Linked DNA regions of Solitalea lacus. The protein of the gene in region 1 interacts with the protein of each later gene in a pairwise test. Links are inferred from orthologs where the notes say so. Each region holds a gene or a part of one and is shown on either strand. Other genes may lie near its edges.

The links.
Region 2: the proteins of ftsA (region 1) and L2B55_RS05815 interact in binary tests that used the Escherichia coli proteins (3 or more experiments, as listed by UniProt). The link is inferred for Solitalea lacus from one-to-one orthologs.

What each region holds. Positions count from the first base shown.
Region 1 is NZ_CP091740.1:3,509,821-3,513,148, reverse strand. Bases 1-2,993 are described here. They hold ftsA (cell division protein FtsA), read left to right. Parts: upstream 1-839; coding sequence 840-2,147; downstream 2,148-2,993. Other genes in these bases: ftsZ (cell division protein FtsZ), read left to right, coding at 2,341-2,993; L2B55_RS15070 (cell division protein FtsQ/DivIB), read left to right, coding at 1-837. Also shown: more of ftsZ, read left to right, coding at 2,994-3,328. UniProt on the Escherichia coli protein: Essential cell division protein that assists in the assembly of the Z ring. May serve as the principal membrane anchor for the Z ring.
Region 2 is NZ_CP091740.1:1,370,487-1,373,721, forward strand. The notes cover bases 234-3,133. They hold L2B55_RS05815 (rod shape-determining protein), read right to left. Parts: upstream 2,245-3,133; coding sequence 1,222-2,244; downstream 234-1,221. Other genes in these bases: L2B55_RS05805 (rod shape-determining protein MreD), read right to left, coding at 234-288; mreC (rod shape-determining protein MreC), read right to left, coding at 281-1,123; purH (bifunctional phosphoribosylaminoimidazolecarboxamide formyltransferase/IMP cyclohydrolase), read right to left, coding at 2,337-3,133. Also shown: more of L2B55_RS05805, read right to left, coding at 1-233; more of purH, read right to left, coding at 3,134-3,235. UniProt on the Escherichia coli protein: Forms membrane-associated dynamic filaments that are essential for cell shape determination. Acts by regulating cell wall synthesis and cell elongation, and thus cell shape.

The DNA.
Region 1 (3,328 bases):
ATGAAAAGAATAAACTGGAAACGAGTATTGATTTTAACCTGCTGGGCTGTATCCCTGGTAGGGGTAAGCGTGCTGTTAAGTTTCGTTTCCAATAAGCAGGATAAGATAGTGTGCAAGGGAGTGAAAATTGTTATTGAAGGGAAAAACTTTCTTGTTGAAAAGGGAGATATACTTGCACTGATGAATAGGGTGCTGCCTCAATTTGTTTCTCATCCCTTAGATGAAATTCCTGTAGAGCAAATTGAACGGGCGGTAAAGTTGAATCCTTATGTTGAACGGGCTGATATTTTTATTGATTTAGACGGGATAGTAAGAGTAAATGTTAAACAGCGCGAACCGGTAGTTCGTATCATCAATAAAAGTTTTCAAAGCTTTTATGTGGATAAAAACGGGAGGAAAATGCCATTGTCGCTCAATTTTTCGCCTAGGGTTGTGGTTGCCAATGGGAACATTGATGAGCAACCGGCAATGAATGATACATTAAAAACAAAATTGGCTAAGGATATTTTTGCTTTAGCTCAATTCATTGGAGCTGATGAAAACGAATTTTGGAAAGCACAGATTGTGCAGGTTTTTGCAAATAGCAATGCTGAGCTAGAACTGATTCCAAGAGTAGGGAATCATCGGATTTTACTTGGAGATACTGAAAATTTATCTGAACGAATGAATAACCTGATTGTATTTTATAAGAAAGCTCTTCCCCGTGTTGGATGGGAGCGTTACAAAGTCATTAATATAAAATATCAGAATCAGGTAATAGGAGTAAGAGATACGTTGGCGAAGCAATACATTACATCAACCGATACATTAAAAACAGACAGCACAAGAATTAATTAGTTATGGAGAACTCAGACATAGTTGTTGGATTAGACATTGGTACTACAAAGATCTGCGCAATTGTTGGACGCAGAACCGAGCATGGAAAGATTGAGGTGTTGGGCATGGGTAAAGCCGATTCTCCTGGCGTTAGCCGGGGTACGGTTACCAATATCGAGAAAACCGTACGCGGAATTCGGGAGGCAGTAGAAATGGCCGAGTTGAAATCGAATGTAGAAATTCGTGTGGTGAATATAGGTATCGCTGGTCAGCATATAAAAAGCCATCAGCACAGGGGGATGTTAACCCGTAGTAATACCGCTGATGAAATCAGTCATTCTGATGTTGATAAACTGATTTCTGACATGCACAAATTGGCAATGAATCCGGGTGAGAAAATTATTCATGTATTGCCTCAAGAATATGTGATTGACAACGAGCCAGGTATTATAGATCCTGTTGGGATGTCGGGGGTTAGAATGGAAGCAAACTTTCACATCATCACCGGTCAGGTTACATCGGTTCAAAATATAATCAAATGTGCAGGTAAGGCCAGCTTGGAATATGATGATATTATTCTGGAGCCGCTGGCATCTGCAGAAGCTGTTTTGAGTCCTGAGGAAAAAGAAGCCGGAGTGGTGCTGGTGGATATTGGTGGGGGTACAACAGATGTGGCAATTTTCTATAGAGGCATAATTCGTCATACAGCGGTTATTCCTTTGGGAGGAAATATCGTTACTGAGGATGTTGTTGAGGGATTGTCAATATTAAAGGCACAAGCAGAGGTGTTGAAAACTCGTTTTGGATCAGCTCTGGCTGATGAAAACGCTGAGAATGAAATTATTTCAATTCCTAGTCCGGTAAAAGGTCGTCAGCCTAAAGAAGTGTCTGTAAAAAATCTGGCCTATATTATTCAGGCTCGAATGGAGGAAATAATTGAACATGTATATTATGAAATACAGTGTTCAGGATATGAGAAGAAATTGATTGCCGGAATCGTATTGACCGGTGGTGGTGCTCAGTTGAAGCATTTGCCTCAATTGGTTGAATACATTACCGGATTGGATGCTCGCATTGGATATCCGAATGAACACATTGCCAAATCTAATCATGCTGAAATTGCAAGTCCAATGTATGCAACAGGTATAGGATTGGTAATTAAGGGGTTGCAAACGCTAGAGGAGGATCGTGTTAAGAATGAAAATACTTACACTGTGGATAATCAATCGCATCAACCACAGGCTGATCGCAAGCAATGGTTGAAGAAGTTTATTGACCCGATTAAGGACTTTATTAGAGAGGACATTGACGATAAAGATTACTTGAAATAGGAGTCTGGAAATAGGAAAATCCAAAGTAGAGCATACTTATACGATGGGAAGCGTGGATAAAATGTCAATAATTATCAACAATGTGCCGGGTTTTCCACAATGGGGGGTCCTAGGCTTAAAAAAGGGCATTTAAATCGCTATAATTACATTGTAAAATGAAATCACTGGTTTACGTAGCTTAAACATCTGGATAATGGAATTCGAAATGTATAAAGAAAAATCATCAATTATTAAGGTAATTGGTGTTGGAGGTGGAGGTGGAAATGCAGTTAATCACATGTACCGTCAGGGTATTAAAGGGGTTGACTTCATTATCTGTAATACCGACGCCCAAGCATTAGAGCTAAGTCCAATTCCTAACAAAGTGCAATTGGGGGCTAGTTTAACGGAAGGGCGTGGGGCAGGTTCTATTCCCGAAGTTGGTAAAAACTCAGCTATTGAAAACGTAGATCAAATACGTGACATGCTGGGCAGTAATACAAAAATGGTGTTTATCACTGCAGGAATGGGTGGAGGTACAGGTACAGGAGCGAGCCCTATTATTGCTAAAGCGGCAAAAGAGATGGGCATTCTTACCGTTGGTATTGTCACAACGCCATTTAAATTTGAGGGGCCACGACGAAAAGTTCAGGCCGAACTCGGATTGGAAGAGTTAAAGAAAAATGTAGATACCTTACTGGTGATTTCCAATGAAAAGGTGCGCCAAATGTGTGGAAACTTAGAGCTTGCTAAAGCATTTGCCCAGGCAGATAATGTATTAACCACAGCATCAAAAGGTATTGCTGAAATTATAACAGTTCCTGGTTACATTAACGTTGATTTTGAAGATGTTAAAACTGTAATGAAGGATAGCGGAGTGGCCATTATGGGTTCTTATGCAGCCGAAGGTGAGAACAGAGCACGTAAAGCGGTTGAAGGCGCAATGGCATCTCCATTATTGAACGATAATGAGATTGAAGGTGCTCGTTATATTCTGCTAAATATTACTTCTGGACTTAAAGAAGTATTAATGGATGAGGTAACAGAGATTACCGATTACATTCAATCTAAAGCAGGATCGACGGCTGACATTATTTGGGGTAACTGTAATGATGAATCTTTAGGAGAAGCAATTTCGGTAACTTTAATTGCTACAGGTTTCACTACTCGTTCTGAGCGTGAATCGTCTCAGATAAATAATA
Region 2 (3,235 bases), 2.1 Mb from region 1 along the record:
TCCTTTGGGTATCATCACTGTCAAAAGTCCAATTCTGCAGAATGCTGTTAAAACACATGCTGAAGCATGTAGTCCAATTGTGTTTGAAAATACATCAACAGAAAATCCTAATGCAAATGAAAGCAAAAATACCCAAAACGTAGGCATTGAAACCGGTAACAGAATAATGAATAGGATGTATAAATATGGAACTGCAATGTTATACAGCGAAAGATTAGTTAAGAAAAATACCTGAAATATAACCAGGAATATGAATCGGAATATGTTAGCAGCAATAAGTCTAATCATGGCTCAAATTGGATTCGAGTTTCTGCTTTTCTTGAATGAATTTATCTTGAACAACGTAAACGTATTGTAAACGTTGAAAATCAGTTGAAAGTAACACTTCAACATTAAGTAAGCTTTCGCCAGTTTGCTTAGGAGCGTCTATCACTTTTCCTAATGATACATTTTCAGGAAATAATGAGTATCCGGTTGTAACAACTTTTTCTCCTTTTTTTACCGTTACGTGATTCGGGATTTCTTTTAAGACAGCAATACGCGGATTAGTGCCTTGCCATACTAAAGATCCGATTACGTTTGTTGAAGCCAACTTAACACTGATTTTACTGTCTTTGTGTAATAAAGACATCACAGTACAAAAGTGATCCGATACATCTCTTACAATACCCACAACACCTTGGTCTGCAATAACTCCCATGCCCGGTTTTATTCCATGACGAGCACCTCTGTTTAAGGTAAGGAAGTTGCTCTGATAATTAACTGTGTTGTTAACAACCTTGGCTTCTATATATGAGTACTGCTGAATTTTCATGGAATCTTGCTTCAGAGTATCAACAATAGTAGCTTTTTTAACGGAATCATTATAGAAAACCGAAGGAAGCATGTTCCGAAGTTTGGCGTTTTCAGCAACTAAACTATCATTAACACGACCCAGTTGAAGGTAGCTTTTAAAGTCGTTTGAAGCTGAATAAAGATTTCCTATGAAGTGGTTGGATGAATTAATAAATGTAGTTTTTTGGTAGTCGTTATTTTGAATAAGCAGAATAATTGCGATAACCTCAAAAATAACAAACAGAAAGAATGCGTGGAAACGAAGTATGAATAGCCAAAGGTTACGCATTGGTTTAGTTTAATGGTGTGAATGATTAAACGAAAGAATGATAGAGTGTTTGAATTATTCGCCCATTCTATCATTCCGTCATTCTTTCATCGTATTGTTTACGGCATCAAAAATCTGAAATTCTCAATATTTTTAAGTGCGATACCAGTACCGCGAACAACTGCACGAAGTGGGTCTTCTGCAACATGCACAGGCAGTTTGGTTTTAGCAGCAATACGCTTATCTAAACCACGTAATAAAGCACCTCCACCAGTTAAGTAGATACCAGTTTGGAAAATATCGGCAGAAAGTTCAGGAGGAGTAATCTCCAAGGCTTTCAAAATTGCTTCTTCAATTTTTGAAATCGATTTATCTAAGCAGTGTGCAATTTCGGTATACGAAACCATGATTTGCTTAGGAACACCAGTCATCAAATCGCGACCTTGAACGGCGAAATCAGCAGGAGGTTCTTGTAATTCAGCCAAAGCTGAACCAACCTCGATTTTAATTTTTTCCGCAGTACGGTCTCCAATTAAAATATTGTGCTGACGACGCATATAGTTTACAATATCCGAATCGAAGTTATCACCGGCTACGCGAATCGATTGATCGCAAACGATACCTCCTAAGGCAATAACGGCAATTTCGGTAGTTCCACCACCAATATCAATAATCATGTTGCCCATTGGCTCTTCCACATCAATACCAATACCGATTGCAGCAGCCATAGGTTCATGGATTAAGTATACTTCTTTTGCTCCGGCAATTTCTGCTGAGTCACGTACGGCACGTTTCTCAACTTCAGTAATACCCGAAGGGATACAAATAACCATACGGAGAGAAGGGAATAACCATCCTTTACCACCATTGATCATTTTGATAAACCCACGGATCATGTGTTCGGCAGCGTCAAAGTCGGCAATTACACCGTCTTTTAATGGTCGAACTGTTTTAATATTCTCATGCGTTTTACCATCCATTTGCATTGCCTGTCGGCCAATGGCGATCATCTTGCCACTTTTGCGGTCAAGGGCCACTATTGACGGCTCATCAACTACTACTTTATCGTTATGGATAATTAGGGTATTGGCAGTACCTAAATCAATTGCGATTTCCTGGGTAAAAAAGTTAAACAGTCCCATTCGGTTGTCGTTCGGTTATAATTATTAATTCTTACTTACTTGTTTACGAAACATGCCTGATTTTTAGATTAACTAGCTGTTAAATATAAAAATTAATGTTTAAAATGACGCACTCCTGTAAATACCATCGCAACATTATTATTATTGCAATACTCAATCGAGTCTTTGTCTTTAATTGAACCACCTGGTTGTAATACTGCAGTAATACCTGCCTGGTGGGCAATTTCAACACAATCAGGGAATGGGAAGAATGCATCAGAAGCCATTACTGCGCCTTTTAAATCAAATCCGAAAGTTTCAGCTTTTAAAATGGCCTGTTTTAGGGCATCTACACGAGAGGTTTGTCCAACGCCACTTGCCAATAAAACATCACCCTTTACTAACACAATTGTGTTCGATTTAGTATGTTTTACTAATTTATTTGCGAAAAATAAATCTTTCAGCTCGGCCTCTGTAGGAGCTTTGGTTGTAACGGTTTGCATTTGAGCCGGGCCTTCCATTGAAAGGTCTTTGTCTTGCTCGATTACACCATTTAATAAAGTTTTAAATTGTTTGGCAGGTAACGCTACCGGTTTTTGACGTAAAATAATACGGTTTTTCTTTTCGGTTAAAATACTCAATGCATCAGTATCATATTCAGGAGCAATTAACACTTCAAAGAATAACTTATTGATTTCGCTTGCTGTTGCAGCATCAACTTTGCGATTAGTGATTAATACACCTCCAAAAGCTGAAACAGGATCGCACGCTAAAGCAGCGTCCCAAGCATCTTTTAAAACAGAACGTGTAGCTACACCACAAGCATTATTATGTTTTAAAATTGCGAAAGTTGGTTCTGTAAACTCTTCAATTAACAAAACGGCAGCATCTACGTCAACCAAGTTGTTGTAAGATAGCTCTTTGCCGTTTAGTTTATCAAACATCGCATCAAGGTTTCCGTAGAAAATACCTTTTTGATGAGGGTTTTCTCCGTAACGTAGAACTGATGCAG